Minwuia thermotolerans: one gene and its partner. The protein of the gene in region 1 interacts with the protein of each later gene in a pairwise test. Links are inferred from orthologs where the notes say so. Each region holds a gene or a part of one and is shown in the gene's direction. Other genes may lie near its edges.

Region 1 (12,070 bases):
GGCGACCGGGAGGCCATCCGCCGCCGGATGGACGAGATCAGCGCCGAACGCACTACCACGCAACCGGTGAAGACCAGCACCGGCGGCAGCACTTTCGCCAACCCGCCCGCACACAAGGCCTGGGAACTGATCGACCGCGCCGGCTGCCGCGGCCTGGTGATCGGCGACGCCCAGGTCTCGGAGCAGCACTGCAATTTCCTGATCAACCGCGGCGCGGCCACGGCCGCCGACCTCGAGACCCTGGGCGAGACGGTGCGCGAACGCGTGAAGGCCGCCACCGGCATCGAACTCCGCTGGGAAATCCGGCGCATCGGCGTTGCCGGGGGGGCGCGGTCATGAGCCGGATCGCGGTCATCATGGGCGGCTGGTCCGCCGAGCGCGAGGTTTCGCTGGTCACCGGCGGGGCCTGTGCGAAGGCCCTGGAATCGCTGGGCCACGATGTGGTCCGCATCGACGTCGACCGGCGTATTGCCGAGACCCTGAACGCCGCGAAGGTGGATCTGGTCTTCAACGCCCTGCACGGCCGCTACGGCGAGGACGGCACGGTGCAGGGGATGCTGGAGATCATGGGCATTCCCTATACCCATTCCGGCGTTCTGGCCTCAGCCCTGGCGATGAACAAGCCCGAAGCGAAGATTCTGTTCCGCGACGCCGGTATCGCCGTGCCCGACGGCGAGGTCATGACCCGCAAGGCGCTGGCCGCGAGCCGGAAATACGCGCCGCCGCTGGTGCTGAAGCCGCTCAACGAGGGCTCTTCGGTGGGCGTCGAGATCATCCTGGAAGGCGACAATTTCCGCCCGCTCGATCAGGGAGATCCGGATGAGCGCCTGCTGGTCGAAAAATACATCCCCGGCCGGGAAATCCAGGTCGCCGTCATGGGCGACCGGGCGCTGGGCGCCATCGAGATCGTCTCGCCGGGCCGTTTCTACGACTACGAGGCGAAGTATGCGCCAGGCGGGTCCAGGCACCTGATGCCGGCGCCCATGCCGAAAGCCGACTACGAGCTGGCCCTCGACTATGCGCTGCGCGCCCACAAGGCGCTCGGCTGTCGCGGTCTGACCCGGAGCGATCTTCGCTACGACGACACCGGTGAGGGCGGCGCGGAACTCTACCTGCTGGAGGTCAATACCCAGCCGGGCATGACGCCCACGTCCCTGGCGCCGGAAATCGCCGCGCACCAGGGACTCAGCTTCGAGGACCTCTGCAGGGAACTGGTGGAGGACGCATCATGCGACCGTTGATGGCGGACAGCGCCGACCGCGTGCTGGGCGGCGGCGAGAAGGGCAAGGGCGCGGCGGGCCGCAAGGCGCCGGTGGAGCGGGAACTGTTGCGGCGCCAGCGCCACCGCAAGCTCGGCCGCTTCGTCATAGCCGGAGCCTTCGCGGTCGCCCTGGCCGGTGGCTATGTCGGCCTGCAGCGGGACTGGCACGGCGCGGCGCTGGCGGCGATGGACCGGGGCCTCGACACGGCGTTCCGCGCCGCAGGGCTGGGTGTCGCCGAAGTGACGCTGGAAGGCCGTCGCCGCGCCGGCCCCGAGGCACTTCGCCGCGCGCTGGGCGTCGCAGTCGGCGACCCGATCCTGCGCCTCGACCTGGAGGACCTGCAGCATCGCGTGGAGGGCGTCGGCTGGGTCGAGACCGCGACGGTCACCCGCCGTCTGCCGGACCGGCTGCACATCGCCATCATCGAACGCGAGCCCTTCGCGCGCTGGCAACTCGATGGCCGCACCGCGCTGATCGACCGTACGGGCCAGGTGATTCTGGCCGATGTGGGCGCGCGCTACCTCACTCTGCCGCGTCTGGTGGGGCCGGGCGCGAACCTCCGTGCGGCCGAACTGTTCGCCCTGCTGGACAGCGCGCCGGCGCTGAAGCGCCAGGTGAGCACCGCCAGCCTGATCCGGGAACGCCGCTGGGACATCGGCATGGAAAGCGGCGTCACCGTTCGCCTGCCGGAGACCGATCCCGGCGAGGCCTGGGCCCGCTTCAGCGAGGTCAACCGCCGGGACGGGCTGTTGGAGAAGCGTCTGAATCTAATCGATCTTCGCGTGCCCGGACGGGTGATCGTGCGGCTGGAGCCGCCGGCCGCCGAACCCGGCGCGGTCGAGCGGGAGACCTGAAAGCATGGCCAGTTCGCGTTCCCACATCATCGCCGCACTCGACGTCGGTTCCGCCAAGGTGGCCTGCGTCGTCGCCCGGCCCGGCGAGGATGGCTACCGCGTCCTCGGCGCCGGCACGCGGCGCGCGCACGGGCTGCGCAAGGGCGTGGTGACCGACATGGACGCGGCGGAAGCCGCGATCCGCGCCGCCGTGGATACCGCCGAGAAGATGGCGGGTATCGCCATCGACGAGGTCTTCGTGGTGCTCTCGGGCGGCCATCCCGCCTCCCACATGGTGGGTGTCGAGGTGGCTGCCCCGGACCGTCCGATCGGCGACCATGACGTGCAGCGCCTGCTGAAGCAGGCCGGTGCGCGCTCGGAGCCGGGCGAACGCTCCGTGCTGCACGCCATTCCCGTGGGCTTTTCCCTGGACGGCGCGGGCGGCATCCATGATCCGCGCGGCATGGAAGGCCGGCGGCTGGGCGTCGACGTCCACATCGTCACCGCCGCCACCTCGGCCCAGCGCAATCTGGACATCTGCATCGGCCGTGCGCACCTGACGCCGGTCGACCTGGTGGCCGGCGCCTACGCGGCCGGACTCGGCGCGCTGACCTGGGACGAGCGGGATCTCGGCGCGGTGGCCGTCGACATCGGCGCCGGCGTCACCAAGATCGGCATCTTCCGCGACGGACACCTGATCCACGTCGATTCGGTGCCGATCGGCGGCGCGCACGTCACCAACGACATCGCCCGCATTCTCGCCACCTCGATCGATGCCGCCGAGCGGCTGAAGACCACACGCGGCGGCGTCTTCGTCGGCCCGCATGACGACGACGAGACGATCCCCGTGCCCGCGATCGGCGACGGCTGGACCGAGAGCGCATCCAGCCGCATGCCGCTGTCGCTGCTGATCGGCGTCATCCGCCCGCGCGTCGAGGAAATCCTGGAGACCGTGCGCGAACGCATCGAATCGAGCGGTCATGCCGCCATGGCCGGGCGCAAGATCGTGCTCACCGGCGGCGGCAGCCTGCTGTCGGGAATCGACCGCCTCGCCCACGACATCCTGGACAAGCCGGTTCGCATCGGCCGCCCCCAGAACGTCACGGGTCTGCCCGAGGCCATGCTGAGCCCCGCCTACTGTGCGCTGGCCGGCAGCCTGGCCTTCGCCGACCGCAGGCTGGAGGCCCGGGCGCAGCTCGCCGGCGGCCCCACGGCGCAGCGTCGCAGCGGCGGGCTGATCCGCATCGGCCGCTGGCTCAGGGAGAACTTCTGATGGCCCGGGCCGATCGAATCCACACGCAATTCCCCGGTCGGGGAACCGACGGGAAGGCGCGCCCGCGAACAGCGCCACGGGACCGGCAAACCGGCCCCGCAACCCTGAACCCCTCTGTCGAGCATTGAGCAAGGAGGCATCAACATGCCCATCAATCTGACTTATCCGGAACTGACGGAAACGCTGCCCCGGATCGTCGTCTTCGGCGTGGGTGGCGCCGGCGGCAACGCAGTCAACAATATGATCGAATCCGAACTGCAGGGCGTGGAGTTCGTGGCCGCGAACACCGACGCGCAGGCGCTGAACAAGTCCCGCGCCTCCAAGCAGATCCAGCTTGGCGCAGGTCTGACCCAGGGGCTCGGCGCCGGCGCCCAGCCCGATGTCGGCCGCCAGGCCGCCGAGGAGGCCATGCCCCAGCTCATGGAGCATCTCGAAGGCGCACACATGTGCTTCATCACCGCCGGCATGGGCGGCGGCACCGGCACCGGCGCCGCACCCGTGATCGCCCGCGCGGCCCGCGAGGCCGGCGTGCTGACCGTCGGCGTCGTCACCAAGCCCTTCCAGTTCGAAGGCAAGCGCCGCCTGGCGATCGCCGAAGAGGGCGTCAAGGAACTGCAGCGCAATGTCGACACGCTGATCGTCATTCCGAACCAGAACCTGTTCCGCGTGGCCAACGAGAAGACCACTTTCGCCGACGCCTTCAAGATCGCCGACGAGGTGCTGCACTCGGGCGTGCGCTCCATCACCGACCTGATGGTGCAGCCCGGCCTGATCAACCTGGACTTCGCCGACGTCCGCACCGTGATGAACGAGATGGGCAAGGCGATGATGGGCACCGGCCAGGCCGAGGGCGAGGAGCGGGCGCGGCGCGCGGCCGGCGACGCCATCGCCAACCCGCTGCTCGAAGATCTCAGCCTGAAATCCGCACGCGGCGTGCTGATCAATGTCACCGGCGGCATGGACCTGACATTGCACGAGGTCGACGAGGCCGCCAGCCTGATCCGCGAGGAGGTGGACGAGGACGCCCACATCATCATCGGCTCCATCCTGGACCCGGAACTGGACGGCCAGATGCGCGTGTCCGTGGTCGCCACCGGCATCGACGCGATCGAGGAAGAGGCCGCCGAGCCCATGGCCGGCTTCACCCCGCGCGTGGTCGCATCGACGGGTCAAACGGGCCGCCCGGCTGCCACGACGGCGCAGCAGGCCGCCGCCAATCCGCCGCAGCCGCAGCCTTCCATGCCCCGCATGCCGTCCTTCGGCGCCGGTGCGACAGCGCTGAAGATGGAGCCGGAGGATCATGCCGCGCCCGATGAGGAAGCCCGCGTTCAGCCTCCGGTGATCGATGACGTCGCCGAAGCGGCGGCGCGTCCCGAAACCCGGGCCGAAGCCGCCGAACAGCATGCGGACAAGCAGAACTACGAGTTTCCGACCTTCCCGACCAACCGCAACGGTCCGCCGCCGGCCCGTCCGGTGATCGGCAGCAAGGCGCCGGCCGAGCCCGAGCCGAAGCACGCCGGCGCCGCGCCGCGTCATGCTGCGGGAGCGGAAAGGGACGACGCCCCGAAGGCGCGGTCGCTGTTCGACCGGCTGACCGGCCGCGCGCCGAAGCAGGAGGAGGCTTCGAAACCGGAACCGCGCCGCGGTCTGTTCGGCGCCAGGACCGGGGTTTCCGCGGAAGACGAGGCCCGCAGCGAGCCCCAGATGGGCGCGCCGCGTCTGGATCTGGGCGAACCGGAACAGAAGCGCAGCCAGGCCGTCGAAGACGACCTCGACATTCCCGCTTTCCTGCGGCGTCAGGCGAATTGAAGACCGCCCCGCCAGAGGCTTGGCAGGGTAACAGAGGGTAACAAAGAGTGACTTGAGCGCTGTCAGGGCCGTTCATATAACCCTGACAGCGCCTTTCTTTAAGTGATTCAGTCGCTTAATCGAGGCGACAGCAAGGCCGGCGAGGGGCTTTTTTTACCCGGCCGACAGATTGGATGAGTACCGGATCGGGTCACGATAGGGGCATTACGCGTGAGCTTTCAGAAAACCATCGCGAAGGGCGTCGAGCGCAACGGCGTGGGTCTCCACTCCGGCGTGGATGTGCGCCTTGCCCTCAGGCCCGCCCCGGCGAATACAGGCGTCGTCTTCCGCCGTACCGACCTGGAAGGCGATGCCGCCGCGATTCCGGCGCGCTTCGATCATGTCGCCGACACGCGGCTCTGCACGGCGATCGCCAACGCGCACGGCGCGTCGGTCGCCACCATCGAGCACGTCATGTCGGCGCTGTCCGGGATGGAGGTCGACAACTGCTTCGTGGACGTCTCCGGCCCGGAAACCCCGGTGATGGACGGCAGCGCCGCGCCCTTCGTGGAGATGATCCGCGAGGCTGGCATCAAGCAGCAGGATATGCCGCGCCGGGTCATCCGCATCCTTCGCGAGGTGCGCGTCGGCGACGACCGGAGCTGGGCGCGGCTGTCGCCGGCGGACGAGTTCCGGCTGAGCTTCAACATCGCCTTCGACAATGCGCTGCTCGCGGCGCAGTCGACGCAGTTCCATCCCGGCTTCCACAGCTTCGAGCAGGACGTCGCGCGGGCGAGGACCTTCTGTCTCTACGAGGAGATCGAGGGGATGTGGGCGGCCGGACTCGCCAAGGGCGGTTCGCTGGACAACGCTGTCGTGGTGCAGGGCGACAAGGTGCTGAATCCCGAGGGGCTGCGCTACGAGGACGAGAGCGTGCGCCACAAGGCGCTCGACGCGATTGGCGATCTCTATACCGCGGGCCATCGCATCGTCGGCGCCTATCACGGCGAACGCGCTGGTCACGGGCTCAACAACCGGTTGCTGAAGGCCCTGTTCGCGGACCGGGCCAACTACGCCATCGAACAGGAAACGGCTGACTGGGAAGAACTCAGGCTGGTCGACGCCGCCGACTGACCGTCGGCATCCCTTCAGACTGGCATTGCTGCGGTGCGGCTATTCCGCCGCGATCCGGTGGGCCGCCGCCTGGATGCTGGTTTCCTCGCCATCGGCCAGCGCGCGCACCAGGCTGCTGATCGCGCCCTTCACGGTGCCGGTCGGCAGGCGATTGAAATTGCGCGCCAGTTCGATCGTGGTCCGGTTCTGACCGCCATGACCGAGTTCCGGCATCACGGTGGAGGGTTCCAGCCCGTCGAAGAAATATCCGACATGGCAGCCGAGCCGCCGGGAGAGATCATAGAGCCGTCCCGCACTGACGCGATTGGACCCGGTCTCGTATTTCTGAACCTGCTGGTAGGAGATGCCCAGGGTCGACGCCAGATCGTGCTGCGTCAGGCCCAGTTCGGCCCTGCGGCTGCGGATCCGCTCCCCGACATGCCGGTCGACGCTTCGGTCGTGTTGCATTTGGTCTCTCCCTGTCACCAATTGTGATCCAGTTGGGGACTTCGGCTCCGGCCGGGCTCGGTCGGCGTCTGGTCCGCAGCCTCAAGCTTCAAGTCCCGTGCCGTCTTCCGCTACGGCGCGCGGACGGGCTCGGGGCCGCTTGATTTCGCTCATCCGTCGTGAGAATAAGCCCTCATGGACTCCAGATTTCCGATCGTGCGCTCACTGGGCGCGCTGACGCTGCTGACCCTGCTTGCCGCGTTTCTCGCCGGCTGCTCGGGCGGCGAGGACGAGACTCCGGTCGCCAGCGCGCAGCCGGCCCCGGAACCCCCGGTCGAAGTGCTCTACAACAGCGCGCTCGATGCGCTCGTGGCGGAGGAGTACGAACAGGCGGCGGCCGGCTTCGATCTGGTCGAGCGGCAGTATCCCTATTCGGTCTGGGCCACCAAGGCGCAGATCATGGCGATCTTTTCCTATTACATGACCAACGATTACGACCTCGCCATCGGCGCGGCCGAACGCTTCATTCGCCTGCATCCGGGCAGCAAGGACACGCCCTATGCCCACTACATGATCGCGGTCTCCAACTACGAGCAGATCGCCGATGTGGAGCGCGACCAGGGCCGCACGCGCGAGGCGCTGAACAAGTTGCAGGAGGTTCTCCAGCGTTATCCGCGCTCGGCCTACGCTCAGGATGCCCAGGCCAAGCTGGCGCTGACCCGCGATCATCTGGCGGGCAAGGAGATGACGGTCGGCCGCTATTACCTGCAGCGCGGTCACTACGTCGCGGCCATCAACCGGTTCCGCAATGTCGTGGAGCAGTTCCAGACCACCAGCCACACGCCCGAGGCGCTGCATCGGCTGGTCGAATCCTATCTGTCCCTCGGCGTGACCGACGAGGCGCAGGCGACCGCGGCCGTGCTGGGCCACAATTACCCGCAGAGTCAGTGGTATCGGGACTCCTATGCCATGCTCCAGGGCGAGGACCTGGAGCCGGAGCCCAGCGAGGGCTCCTGGATTTCGCAGGTCTGGAACAGCATTTTCTGATGTATATGGGCGATGCTCCGGTCGCTCTCGATTCGTGACATCGTCGTCTTCGACCGGCTGGATATCGATCTGGCCGGCGGCCTTTGCGCGCTGACCGGTGAGACCGGCGCTGGCAAGTCCATCCTGCTCGATTCCCTGGGCCTCGCCATCGGCCAGCGCGCCGAAGGCCGGCTGGTCCGCTCCGGCGCCGACCGCGGCGCAGTGATCGCCGTCTTCGAGCTTCCCGGCGATCATCCCGCGCAGGAACTGTTGCGCGAACAGGAAATCGAGCCCGAGGACCAACTCATCGTCCGCCGCACCCTGTCGGCGGACGGCCGCAGCCGGGCCTTCGTCAACGACCAGCCGGTCAGCGTGGGCTTCCTCGCGCGGCTGGGCGAAACCATTGTCGAGGTACATGGGCAGGCGGCGGAGGTCGGGCTGATGAAGACGGCCAACCATCGTGGCATTCTGGACCGCTTTGCGGGCAACGACGCCCGCCTGGCGGCCGTCGCGCGGACGCACGCCGAGTGGCGGCGGCTGGAGAAGGCACACGCCGCGCGCGTCGCGGAAGTCGAGAAGGCGCGGGCGGAGCAGGACTTCCTTGAACACGCCCTGGCCGAGCTGGAGGAGCTGGCGCCGGAGCCCGGTGAGGAGGAGCGGCTGGCCGAGCGCCGCGGTTTCCTGATGCAGGTGGAGAAGATCGCCGAGGCGGTCTCCGACGCGGTCGGCGCATTGGAGGACGAAGGCGGTGTGGCCTCCCGCCTGCGCGCCGCCGAACGCGCCCTGGACCGGGTGCGGGACCGGGCCGCGGGACGGCTGGAGGCGGCGCTCGACGCACTGGCGCGGGCGGCGGTGGAGGCCGATGAGGCGGTGAACGCGATTTCCGCCGTGGCGGCCGATCTGGACGCGGAACCGGGCGAACTGGAGCGCGTCGATGAGCGGTTGTTCGCGCTGCGCGGCGCGGCGCGCAAGCACCGGGTCGAAGCGGCCGGTCTCCCGGAACTGCTGGAACGCTACCGCAGCCAGCTCGCCGCGATCGAAGGCGGCGGCCGGGACATCGAGCGGCTGGCCAGCGAAGCACAGGCAGCGCGGGAGACCTATCTTGCGGCGGCGGAGACGCTGTCGGCCGCGCGCCGCGAAGCGGCCGGCCGGCTGGATGAGGCGGTTCGCGGCGAACTCGAGCCCCTTCGAATGGGCGGGGCGCGGTTCCTGACCGGCGTCGCGCCGCTGGGGGAGCAGGACTGGGGCGCGCAGGGCGCCGATCAGGTGCGCTTCGAGGTCGCCACCAATCCGGGCGCGGAGCCCGGCCCGATCGCGAAGATCGCTTCGGGGGGCGAACTCTCGCGTTTCATGCTGGCGCTGAAGGTGGTGCTGGCCGGTTCGGGCGATGCGCCGGTGCTGATCTTCGACGAGGTCGACCGAGGCGTCGGCGGCGCGACGGCCGACGCCGTGGGCGAGCGGCTGCAACGTCTCGCCGGGCGCTTCCAGGTTCTGGTCGTCACCCACAGTCCGCAGGTCGCCGCGCGCGCGGGGCGGCAGTGGCTGATCGCCAAGGACGTCTCCGACCGCGCCACGACGCGCGTTGTCCGGCTGGAAAGCGGCGAACGGCGCGAGGAGATCGCGCGGATGCTTTCCGGCGCTGAGATCACCGCGGAAGCGCGCGCCGCCGCCGACAAGCTGCTGAGCGGGAGGCAGCCATGAGCGACAAGGCGCCGATCGAAGCGCGCGAGGAGCACGCCGGGCTGGTGAAGCAGATCCGCGAACACGACCGCCGCTATTACCAGGAGGATGCGCCGACGGTCACGGACGCCGAATACGACCGGCTGCGCGCGCGTCTGGAGGAACTGGAGGCGGAGCATCCGGACCTCGTGACCCCGGACAGCCCGACGCAGAGCGTGGGCGCGGCGCCGGCCTCCGGCTTCGGCAAGGTGACGCACGCCCGGCCCATGCTCTCGCTGGGCAACGCCTTTTCCGAAGAGGACGTCGCCGACTTCATCCAGCGCGTGCGCCGGTTTCTCAACCTCGACGCCGAAACGGAAATCGCGCTCAACGCCGAGCCCAAGATCGACGGGCTGTCGGCCTCGCTCCGCTACGAGAAGAGGCGGCTGGTCACCGGCGCAACGCGCGGCGACGGCTATGAGGGCGAGGACGTCACCGCCAATATCCGCACCGTGGGCGACATTCCGAACGAGTTGCCGAACGGCGCGCCGGATGTCTTCGAGGTGCGCGGCGAGGTCTACATGTCGAAGACGGCCTTCGCCGAGCTGAACCGCGCCCAGGCTGAGGCGGGGCGGCAGATCTACGCCAATCCGCGCAATGCGGCGGCCGGCTCGCTCCGCCAGATCGACGCTTCGGTCACGGCGAACCGGAAACTCGCCTTCTTCGCCTATTCCTGGGGGGAGGTCTCGGCCCTGCCCGCCGACACCCAGTCCGGCGTGCTGGCGGCGCTCGAAGGCTGGGGCTTCACCATCAATCCGCTGACGCGCATCTGCCACGGCATCGACGAGATCATGGCGCTCTACCGGGAGATCGAGGCCGGGCGCGGGGAACTCGACTACGACATCGACGGCGTCGTCTACAAGGTCGACCGCCTCGACTGGCAGGACCGGCTCGGCTATGTCAGCCGCAGCCCGCGATTCGCCATCGCCCACAAGTTTCCGGCCGAAAAGGCCATGACGGTGCTGAAGGGCATCGACATCCAGGTTGGCCGAACGGGCGCGCTGACGCCGGTGGCGCGGCTGGAGCCGGTGACCGTCGGCGGTGTCGTGGTCTCCAACGCGACGCTCCACAACGAGGACGAGATCGCCCGCAAGGACGTCCGTATCGGCGACACGGTGATCCTGCAGCGCGCCGGGGACGTGATCCCGCAGATCCTGGGCGTGGTCGAGGACAAGCGGCCCGGGGACGCGAAGCCCTACGAGTTTCCCGAGACCTGCCCGGCCTGCGGCAGCCACGCCGCCCGCGACGTGCGCGCCGACGGCCAGCTCGACGTGGTGCGCCGCTGCACCGGCGGACTGATCTGCCCCGCCCAGGCGGTGGAGCGGCTCAAGCACTTCGTCTCCCGCAACGCCTTCGACATCGAAGGTCTGGGCACGCGGCAGATCGAGATGTTCTTTCAGGAAGGCGTGATCCGAGCCCCTGCGGACATCTTCACCTTGCCCGGGCGCAACGGGGAATTGAAGCTGGAGGAACGCGAGGGCTTCGGCGCGACATCGGTGCGGAACCTGTTCGCCGCCATCGAGGAACGCCGCGAGATCGGCCTGGACCGTTTCCTGTTCGCCCTCGGCATCCGCCATGTGGGCCAGCAGACCGCGCGCGTGCTGGCGACCAACTATCTCAGGCTCGACGACCTTCTGGCGGCTGCAAGGGCGGCGGCGGAAGGACCGGAGTCGGAGGCCTATCAGGAACTGGTCGCCATCGACGGCATCGGCGCGACTGTCGCCGACGCGCTGGCCGAGTTCGCCGCCGAACCGCACAACCGCGAGGTTCTCGACGCGCTGCTGGCGGAAGTGCGGGTCACGGATTTCGAAGCGCCGAAGCGCGACACGGCGGTCGCCGGCAAGACCGTGGTGTTCACCGGTACGCTGGAAACCATGACCCGGGACGAGGCCAAGGCCCGTGCGGAATCGTTGGGGGCAAAGGTTTCCGGCTCGGTCTCGAAGAAGACCGACTACGTCGTCGCCGGCCCCGGGGCCGGCTCCAAGGCGAAGAAGGCCGCCGAACTGGGCATCACGACCCTGACCGAGCAGGAATGGCTGGAACTTATAGGCTAAAGCGTTCCGGTGTTTGATTGAATCGCCGCCGCCGCTTGGGTGTCATGCCCGCCCCCGTGCGGGCATCCGGCCAGGATCATCGACTTGCGGCGCAGCCGCTCCGAACCCCCGCACAGAGGCGGGGGTGACTCGCCGAGTGAGTGGCGGTTCCGCAATTTGGTGAATCGATCTGTCCCGTTGACCGTTTAGTCGCTCCGGCGCAGCCGCACCCGGCATGGCGGAACCGCGAGGCCGGCGACGCCGATGCCGGTGACATAGATGCTGCCGCAGTTCTCGTGCGGGCCCTCGCGTGAGCCGGTCACCACATAAAGATCGCGGAGATCGTTACCGCCGAAGGCCACGCTGGTGACCATCGGCAGCGGAACCCGGAGGCTTTCCCGCAGCGACCCGTCCGGCTCCAGCACGGCGACGCGGCCGCCGAAGGCGACGGCGACAACGACGGCGCCGTCCTCGGCGACGCACAGCCCGTCCGGATGACCGTCCTCGAACTCGGCGAATACCGACCACTCGCCGACCCGGCCGTCGTCGACATCGTAGACCCGGACGATGTTCTTC
Region 2 (8,968 bases), on another replicon or contig:
TCGGGATCCAGAACCCCCAGCGCCCGGACGTCGTCGCGATAGGCTTCGGCATAGCGCCGCGTGATGGTCTCGATCGGAACGCCTTCGCGGCGTGCGGCGTCGATGATCTTGTCCTCGACGTCGGTGATATTACTGGCGAAGACAACGCCCGGATAGAGCCGTTTCAGCAGGCGGTGCAGCACGTCGAAGACCACTGCAGGCCGCGCATTGCCGATATGCGGATGGTTGTAGACGGTGGGTCCGCAGACATACACCGTTACCCGTTCCGGATCAGCGGGCCGGAAGGCCTCTTTCCTTCGGGTCAGCGTGTTGTATATCTGCAGCGTCATGTACAGCGTCCTCCGTCAGGTGAAGGGCCGTTGTAGTTGGAATGACGGCGCATTCAAGGGCGGGGAGGCCCGTGGTTGTCACGCCGGCGCGGGTGCGCCATTTGATTAATCCAGGCGCATAAGGTCAAATGAACCGGCCGATGGCAGGTTGCGTAGAACGCTGCGCGCGAGTTGAGACAAGGAGCCGCGACGCGATGGACGTTTTGGTGAACGGACCCCGAGAAGATACCCGGGGCCGCGAGTACGACCCGGCCACTGGCAAGAGCCGCCCGAGCCGGGAGGAGGCCGAGGCCGCAGTGCGGACCCTGATAGAATGGGCCGGAGACACGCCGGACCGCGAGGGTCTGCGCGACACGCCCGGACGCGTCGTGCGCGCCTATGAGGAATTCTTCGCCGGCTATGACGAGGATCCGGAAGAGGTGCTGGGCCGCACCTTCGAGGAGGTCGAGGGCTATGACGACATCGTCATGCTGCGCGACGTCCGCCTGGAGACCCATTGCGAGCACCACATGGTGCCGATCATCGGCAAGGCGCATGTCGCCTATTTCCCGGCAGGCCGCGTCGTCGGCATCTCCAAGCTGGCCCGCGTGATCGACATCTACGCCAAGCGGCTGCAGACGCAGGAGACCATGACCGCGCAGATCGCCGCCACGCTGGAAAAGGTGCTGCAGCCCAGGGGCGTCGCCATCCTGATCGACGCCGCCCATCAGTGCATGACCACGCGCGGCGTCAAGAAGCCTGGCGTTTCCTGCATCACCACCCGCTTCACCGGCATCTTCCGGGAAGACCGGGACATGGAGCGGCGTTTCCTGGACCTCTGCCGCGGCGTCTGAGCCCCGTAATCGTGATCGCGAAAACAGGTGACGTGGCGCAGGAGCGTTACCATATATGTTTTATGGGACTCTTCGCGCAACATCTGGCCGCCGCCGGCCTTGTGGCCCTGGCGGCGGCGTGCACGCCTTCTCAGCAGGTCACGGTGACCGGCTCGAACGCCGCAGCGCTGACGCCGTCGGCTGTGGAAAGCGTGGCGGTCGTCCCGTCGGAGAACGCTGACGGGGCGTCGAAGGACTACAGTGCCCAACTGGAAAGCAGGCTCCGCGCCGCGGGCTACCGCCTGGCGCCGCGCACCGAGGCGACGCTGTTCGCGACGCTGGACCATGATGTCGGCGAGCCCCGCACGGAGATCGTCGAATTCGAGGTTCCCGAATACCGTACGGAAGAGCGGATCGAGCGAGTCAACGGCCAGTTCGTGACCTTCTACGAAGACGTCCTGTACGGCTACCGCATCGAGACCTACGAGGAGACCGCCTATCCGGCCCATGTCGAGGTGAGCATCTACCGCGCCGGTTCGGGGGCCGCACCGCCCGAGATCGTCTACCGGGGCCGCGCCCGGACAGAGGGGCGCTGCGGCGACATGGACCATCTGATCGGACCGCTGCTGGGCGCATTGTTCGAGGATCTGGATCTGTCGCGCAGCGGCGATACCGTGCACGAACACCGCGTCAAGGTGGAGGACTGCTGAGCCCTTCCGCTGCGCCGCGATGGCGGATGCAGCGGCGCTTCCCGCCAACGAAGCTGTTGCGCCATGGCGATTCTTGCGCCACAACCAACGGCGCACCTCCGGACATCGACAACCGCGTTATTTCCGTCCGGGCGTTTGAAATCAGGGGTCCGTTCACGTTCAATGTTTTCCAGGCTTCTAGGCTGGCTGTCCGCCGACATGGCAATCGATCTCGGGACGGCCAATACGCTGGTCTACGTCAAGGGCCGCGGCATCGTCCTCAACGAGCCGTCGGTGGTGGCGATTACCAATCACCGGGGCAAGAAACACGTTCTGGCGGTCGGCGACGAGGCCAAGCTGATGCTCGGGCGCACGCCCGGCAACATCGAGGCGATCCGCCCGCTGCGTGACGGCGTCATCGCGGACTTCGACGTCGCCGAAGACATGATCAAGCACTTCATCCGCAAGGTGCACAACCGGCGCAGCTTCGCCAGCCCCCGGGTCATCATCTGCGTGCCCTCCGGCTCCACGGAGGTCGAGCGCCGCGCGATCATGGAATCGGCCGAAAGCGCCGGTGCGCGCCAGGTCTTCCTGATCGAGGAACCGATGGCCGCCGCGATCGGCGCCAACCTGCCGGTCACGGAACCCACGGGCTCCATGGTCGTCGACATCGGCGGCGGCACCACCGAGGTCGCCGTGCTCTCGCTGGGCGGCATCGTCTATTCCCGCTCCGTCCGCGTCGGCGGCGACAAGATGGACGAGGCGATCATCGCCTATATCCGCCGCAACCATAACCTGCTGGTGGGCGAAAGCTCCGCCGAACAGGTGAAGAAGGAGATCGGCTCCGCCTGCCCGCCCGACGAGGGCGACGGCATGACGCTGGAGATCAAGGGCCGCGACCTGATGAACGGCGTGCCGAAGGAACTGGTGATCAGCCAGCGCCAGATCGCCGAAAGCCTGGCCGAGCCGGTCGGCGCCATCATCGAAGCCTGCAAGGTCGCGCTGGAGCATACCGCGCCGGAACTCGCCGCCGATATCGTCGACAAGGGCATCGTGCTGACCGGCGGCGGCGCGCTGCTGGGCAATCTGGACTATGTCCTGCGTCACGCCACCGGCCTGCCCGTCTCCATCGCCGACGAGCCGCTGAGCTGCGTCGCCATGGGCACCGGCCGCGCGCTCGAGGAGATCAAGACGCTCAAGCGCGTGCTGCTCAATACCGACTGAGCGGGATTCGACAGGACCGTCGCCCGCGCTATCTGGTCCGGAGACGGGACAGCGAGGGGGGATTTCCATGAAACTCTACGATCTGAACGCCGGCTCCAATCCGCGGCGGGTGCGCATCTATCTGGCCGAGAAGGGCCTGGAGGTGCCGATGCAGGCGGTCGACATGATGAGCCACGAGAACGAGGCGCCCGACTACCTGAAGATCAACCCGCTGGGAAAGATGCCGGCGCTGGTGCTCGACGACGGCACGATCCTGACCGAATCCATGGCCATCTGCCGCTATTTCGAGGAACTGAACCCGGATCCGCCGATGTTCGGCCGCGACGCGCTGGAAAAGGCGCAGGTCGAGATGTGGAACCGCCGCGCCGAGCTGGAGGTCGCAATCCCGACCGCCCAGTGCTTCCAGAACACCCACGAGTTCTGGAAGGACCGCCTCGAGCAGGTGCCCGCCTGGGGCGAGGCCTGCAAGGCGAAGGTCTTCGACCGTCTGCGGATGTTCGACGCTCACATGGAAGGCCGCGAATTCCTGGCTACCGGCGACTACACGGTCGCCGATATCTCGCTCCAGTGCGGCATCCTGCTGGGCAAGGCCGTCGGCATCCGCGTGCCCGACGAACTGGAGAACCTCTCCGCCTGGTGGCGGCGCGTCACCTCCCGCCCGACAGCGCGGGCCTGAATCTCACGGCGCCACGGCGCCCGCCACAGGACTGACCGCCCGCGGACGGGCACCCGTGTGAGTGGCATCGCGCTTGCGACTGCCGTTGGCCATGAGGGGAATCGAACACATCGCAAGACTTCTGGGCCTGGGACGCAAACAAATTGCGTCACAGGACCGGCGAGCGTCGCAAAGAGTGACAATCAACCTGCCCGTGCGCGTGACCGGCGAGAATGACTGCGCCAATGGCGCCTGCATTGCCCGCAATGTCTCAGAGGGCGGCATGCTGGTCACGCCGAACCTGACCGGTGACCGCGGTCGGCGAGTCAGGGTCGACCCGGGCCAGGGCGCGGAAGCCGTGACGGCGCGGATTGTCGGTCAGCGTCCGGAGGGCACGGGCCTCGCCTTCCTGGCCGGGGAAGAAGGCCGGGCGCTGGCCCACTGGATGGTCGAGCGCGCCCATGGCGGCGGCGCCTGAGGCGACTGCCGTCGACAGTGTAATCACCTGACACCACTCCGCCTTAACCGGGCCTTAAGCCCCGCCGATCCATCCTGCGCCGGTCAGAGTAACAAGGGTGTTCCCCCGATGGGCATGATGTCCGATCTCGCGCGCCGCGTACGTCAGTTCAACATGCTGTTTGCGCCGCCGCCGCAGCTTCGCCGGCAGCATGAGCGCTTCGAGGTTTCCGTCGAGATCGAGATCGAGACGGCGGACGGCACGATCAGCCGCTGCCGCACCATCGACATCTCGAATGGCGGCGTGTTCGTGGAGCCGCCCCTGCCCGCCGAAGTCGGCGACCGCATCTACATCAGCGTCGGCATGCTGCTGCGCCGCGTCGAGGGCGAGGTCCTGGCCCACCGTGGCGGGGGCTCCGCGATCCGCTTCGCATCTGCGGCCCATGGCGCGGCGCTGACGGCCTGGCTGCTCGACCAGAGCCGCCGGAAGGTCAACTGACCGCCGAGAGACGCGCCAGAGCATCCGCGATCAGCCGGCGCGTCAGTTCTCCCGCGCCGGTCGGCCGCGCCAGTCCGGCCGCCTGCCCCGACCAGAGCGAAGAGAAGTCGGCCCGTCCCTGGGCCTCGGCCGCCTGCTTGAGCGGCGCCAGCGCCTCGCCCGCCGTGGGAAACGGCGGCGCCTCGGCGGCCATCGGGCCGACCTCCCGCATCACCCGGTTGACGATGCCGCGCGCCGGCCGCCCCGAGAAGACATTGGTCAGCGCCGTCGAATCGTCGACGGCCTCCGCGAGCGCCTGACGGTGCAGATCGGAGATCGTCGCCTCGGGCGTGAACAGGAAGGCCGTGCCCACCTGAACCCCGGCGGCGCCGAGCACCAGCGCCGCCGCCACGCCGCGGCCGTCGGCAATGCCGCCGGCGGCGATCACCGGCGCCGCGACCGCGTCCGCAATCTGGGGCACCAGGGCCATCGTGCCGGCCTGGCTGGCTATGTCGTCGCCCAGAAATATCCCGCGATGGCCGCCGGCCTCATAGCCCTGGGCGATGATGGCGTCGCAGCCCCGCGCCTCGAGCCAGCGCGCCTCCGCCACGGAGGTCGCGGAGGCGATGATCTTCGCGCCGGCGGCCCGGACCCGCTCCAGCAGGTCCCCCGAGGGCAGGCCGAAATGGAAGCTGACCACGCCGGGCCGGACCTCCTCGACGACCTCGCAGGCCCGGTCGTCGAAGGGCTCGCGCAGCGGCGCGGCGGCCGCCCGGCCCGGATCCAGCCCATGCTCCTCGTAATAGGCGGCAAGCCGCCGGCGCCAGCGGTCCTGCGCCGCCGGGTCCGGCGGGCGGGGCGCATGGCAGAAGAAATTCATGTTGAACGGCCGGTCGGTACGCTGCCGGATCACACCCGCTTCCGCGCGCATCCTGTCGCCGTCCAGCATGGCGCAGGGCAGCGAACCCAGCCCCCCGGCGGCGGAGACCGCAGCGGCCATCTCGGCGCCGTTGGCGCCCGCCATCGGCGCCTGGATCAGCGGCAGTTCGATCCCCAGCAGGTCGGTCAGTCGGGTGTCAAACCGTGTCATGACGTCCTCCGGAAAGCAAAGAGGGCCGCTGCCCCGGATCGGGCGCGGCCCTCGATAAGCTCAAGCGGCGCGATGAATCAGAGCTTGCGCTCGACCATCATCTTCTTCAGCTCGGCGATCGCCTTGCCCGGGTTCAGGCCCTTCGGGCAGGTCTTCGCGCAGTTCATGATGGTGTGGCAGCGATAGAGCTTGAAGGGATCCTCCAGCTTGTCGAGCCGGTCGCCCGTCGCCTCGTCACGGCTGTCGATGACCCAGCGATAGGCCTGCAGCAGGACCGCCGGACCCATGTAGCGCTCGCCGTTCCACCAGTAGCTGGGGCAGGAGGTCTGACAGCAGAAGCACAGGATGCACTCATATAGGCCGTCGATCTTGGAACGGTCCTCGCGCGCCTGCAGGCGCTCCCGGTCCGGCGGGGCCGGCGACTTGGTCTGCATCCAGGGCTCGATCGAGGCGTACTGGGCGTAGATATGGGTCAGGTCGCCGACCAGATCCTTGACCACTTCCAGATGAGGCAGCGGATAGATCTTGACGTCGCCCTTCACCTCGTCGACGCCCTTGGTGCAGGCCAGCGTGTTGGTGCCGTCGATGTTCATCGAGCAGGAGCCGCAGATGCCCTCGCGGCAGGAGCGGCGGAAGGTCAGCGTCGGATCGACCTCGTTCTTGATCTTGATCAGCGCATCGAGAACCATCGGCCCGCAGTCGTCCATGTCCACCTCATAGGTGTCCACGCGCGGATTCTCGCCCGAGTCCGGATCGTAGCGGTAGATCTTGAAGGTCCGGGTATTGGCGCCGTCGCCGGCCTTGGGCCAGCTCTTGCCACTACCGGACTTGATGCGGGAGTTCGCCGGCAGATTGAATTCAACCATTGCTTCGTCCTCTTGGGCTGCGCGGCGTCAGTAGACGCGCGCTTTCGGCTCGATGTACTCGATCTCGTTGGACAGCGTGTAGGTATGCACCGGCCGGTAGTCGATGGTCACTTCGCCGGATTCGTTGATCCAGGCCAGCGTGTGCTTCATCCAGTTGGCGTCGTCGCGGTCCGGGAAGTCCTCGTGGGCGTGGGCGCCGCGGCTTTCCTTGCGGTTCTCCGCCGAATGCATGGTGACCACCGCCTGGCGGATCAGGTTGTCGAGCTCCAGGCTCTCGACCAGGTCCGAGTTCCAGACCATCGAACGGTCCGTGACCTTCAGGTCGGGCATTTCGCGGTAGACCTCGTCGATCTTCTGCTTGCCCTCGGAGAGCACCTCGGAGGTGCGGAACACCGCGCAATTGTCCTGCATGACGCGCTGCATCCGGTCCCGGATCGCCGCCGTCGGCGTGCCGCCACTGGCGTTGCGGACCTTGTCGAGCCGCGCCAGCGCCTTGTCGACGGAGGCCTTGTTTGTCTCCGGCAGGGAGCGGCCCGCCTCCAGGATCTCGGCGCAGCGATTCGAACAGGCGCGCCCGAACACCACCAGGTCGATCAGTGAATTGGAGCCCAGACGGTTGGCGCCATGGACGGAAACGCAGGCGGCTTCGCCTGCAGCCATCAGGCCGGGCACCACCGCGTCGGGATCGCCGTCGCGCAGCGTCAGCACCTCGCCGCGGTAGTTCGTCTGGATGCCGCCCATGTTGTAGTGCACGGTCGGCAGCACCGGGATCGGCTCCTTGTTGACGTCCACGCCGGCGAAGATGCGGGCCGATTCGGAGATGCCCGGCAGGCGCTCGGCGATGATGTCGGGGTCCAGGTGGTCCAGGTGCAGGTAGATGTGATCCTTGTCCTTGCCCACGCCGCGGCCCTCGCGGATCTCCATGGTCATGGAGCGGCTGACCACGTCGCGGCTGGCCAGATCCTTGGCCGACGGCGCATAGCGCTCCATGAAGCGCTCGCCCTCGGAGTTCACCAGGTAGCCGCCCTCGCCGCGCACGCCCTCGGTGATCAGGCAGCCTGCCCCGTAGATGCCGGTGGGATGGAACTGCACGAACTCGAGATCCTGCAAGGGCAGGCCCGCGCGCAGCACCATGCCGCCGCCGTCGCCGGTGCAGGTATGGGCCGAGGTCGCCGAGAAATAGGCGCGGCCATAGCCGCCGGTCGCCAGGATGGTCATCTGCGCGCGGAAGACGTGCAGCGTCCCCTCCTGCAGGTTCCAGGCGAGCACGCCCTGACAGGCGCCATCCTCGTCCATGATCAGGTCGATGGCGAAGTACTCGATGAAGAAATGCGTGTCGTTCTTCAGCGACTGGCCATAGAGGGTGTGCAGCATGGCGTGGCCGGTGCGGTCGGCCGCCGCGCAGGTGCGCTGCGCCGCCGGGCCCTCGCCGAAATTGGTCGTCATGCCGCCGAAGGCGCGCTGGTAGATCTTGCCCTCGTCGGTGCGGCTGAAGGGCACGCCGAAATGCTCCAGTTCCAGCACCGCGTTGACCGCGTCGCGCACCATGTATTCGATCGCGTCCTGGTCGCCGAGCCAGTCGGAACCCTTGACGGTGTCGTACATGTGCCAGCGCCAGTTGTCAGGGCCCATGTTGCCGAGCGAGGCGGAGATGCCGCCCTGTGCGGCGACGGTGTGGGAGCGGGTCGGAAACACCTTGGTGACGCAGGCGGTGTTCAGACCGGCTTCGGCGCAGCCCATGGCCGCGCGCAGGCCGGCGCCGCCGGCGCCCACCACCACGACGTCGAACTTGTGCTCCGTGTACGGATAGGCTTCGGACATCGGGTTCACCCTCCAAAGGCGATCGTGAGGACGGCCAGAATGCAGATCAGCGCGCCGATCCAGCATCCGAACGTGTTCGCGAACATCATGAACAGCCGCGAGGCCGGGCCGTGGACATAGTCCTCGATGACGACCTGGACCCCCAGCTTGAGATGCCAGAACACGGCGACGATGAGCAGCAGCAGAACGCCGGTGACCAGTGGATTGCCGACAATGCCGGCGGCGGTGAGGTAGTCGGCGCCGGCGAGCCGGATCATCAGCACGACGAAGGCGAAGACCAGCGGAATCAGCGCGATCGCCGTGACCCGCTGCATCCACCAGTGCTCGGTGCCGTCCTTGGCCGAGCCGAGGCCGCGCGCATTCTTCAGTGGCGTGTTGAGTGCGGAACGCTTCATGGCGTCAACCTCCGTAGGCGTAGGCCGCCACCCAGGCCAGTACGGTGAGCACCAGCGAGGCGATCACCACCGTCCAGCCCGAACGGTAGACCGCCGGAATCTCGAACCCCCGGCCGGCGTCCCAGAAGAGATGCCGGATGCCATTGCAGAGGT

What was found.
Region 2: the proteins of ftsA (region 1) and CWC60_RS11030 interact in binary tests that used the Escherichia coli proteins (3 or more experiments, as listed by UniProt). The link is inferred for Minwuia thermotolerans from one-to-one orthologs.

What each region holds. Positions count from the first base shown.
Region 1 is NZ_PIGG01000026.1:18,256-30,325, forward strand. Bases 1,384-4,244 are described here. They hold ftsA (cell division protein FtsA), read left to right. Parts: upstream 1,384-2,120; coding sequence 2,121-3,368; downstream 3,369-4,244. Other genes in these bases: CWC60_RS05800 (cell division protein FtsQ/DivIB), read left to right, coding at 1,384-2,116; ftsZ (cell division protein FtsZ), read left to right, coding at 3,513-4,244. Also shown: murB (UDP-N-acetylmuramate dehydrogenase), read left to right, coding at 1-339; CWC60_RS05795 (D-alanine--D-alanine ligase), read left to right, coding at 336-1,241; more of CWC60_RS05800, read left to right, coding at 1,229-1,383; more of ftsZ, read left to right, coding at 4,245-5,177; lpxC (UDP-3-O-acyl-N-acetylglucosamine deacetylase), read left to right, coding at 5,388-6,290; CWC60_RS05820 (helix-turn-helix domain-containing protein), read right to left, coding at 6,330-6,737; CWC60_RS05825 (outer membrane protein assembly factor BamD), read left to right, coding at 6,912-7,763; DNA repair protein RecN, read left to right, coding at 7,776-9,443; NAD-dependent DNA ligase LigA, read left to right, coding at 9,440-11,515; CWC60_RS05840 (SMP-30/gluconolactonase/LRE family protein), read right to left, coding at 11,701-12,070. UniProt on the Escherichia coli protein: Essential cell division protein that assists in the assembly of the Z ring. May serve as the principal membrane anchor for the Z ring.
Region 2 is NZ_PIGG01000034.1:57,273-66,240, reverse strand. What follows is about bases 1,068-4,033. They hold CWC60_RS11030 (rod shape-determining protein), read left to right. Parts: upstream 1,068-2,013; coding sequence 2,014-3,054; downstream 3,055-4,033. Other genes in these bases: CWC60_RS11020 (PilZ domain-containing protein), read left to right, coding at 3,822-4,033; CWC60_RS11025 (glutathione S-transferase family protein), read left to right, coding at 3,122-3,730; CWC60_RS11035 (hypothetical protein), read left to right, coding at 1,225-1,851; folE (GTP cyclohydrolase I FolE), read left to right, coding at 1,068-1,162. Outside these bases: cysS (cysteine--tRNA ligase), read right to left, coding at 1-329; more of folE, read left to right, coding at 524-1,067; more of CWC60_RS11020, read left to right, coding at 4,034-4,187; CWC60_RS11015 (PilZ domain-containing protein), read left to right, coding at 4,305-4,664; CWC60_RS11010 (NAD(P)H-dependent flavin oxidoreductase), read right to left, coding at 4,657-5,733; CWC60_RS11005 (succinate dehydrogenase iron-sulfur subunit), read right to left, coding at 5,811-6,599; sdhA (succinate dehydrogenase flavoprotein subunit), read right to left, coding at 6,627-8,420; sdhD (succinate dehydrogenase, hydrophobic membrane anchor protein), read right to left, coding at 8,426-8,815; sdhC (succinate dehydrogenase, cytochrome b556 subunit), read right to left, coding at 8,820-8,968. UniProt on the Escherichia coli protein: Forms membrane-associated dynamic filaments that are essential for cell shape determination. Acts by regulating cell wall synthesis and cell elongation, and thus cell shape.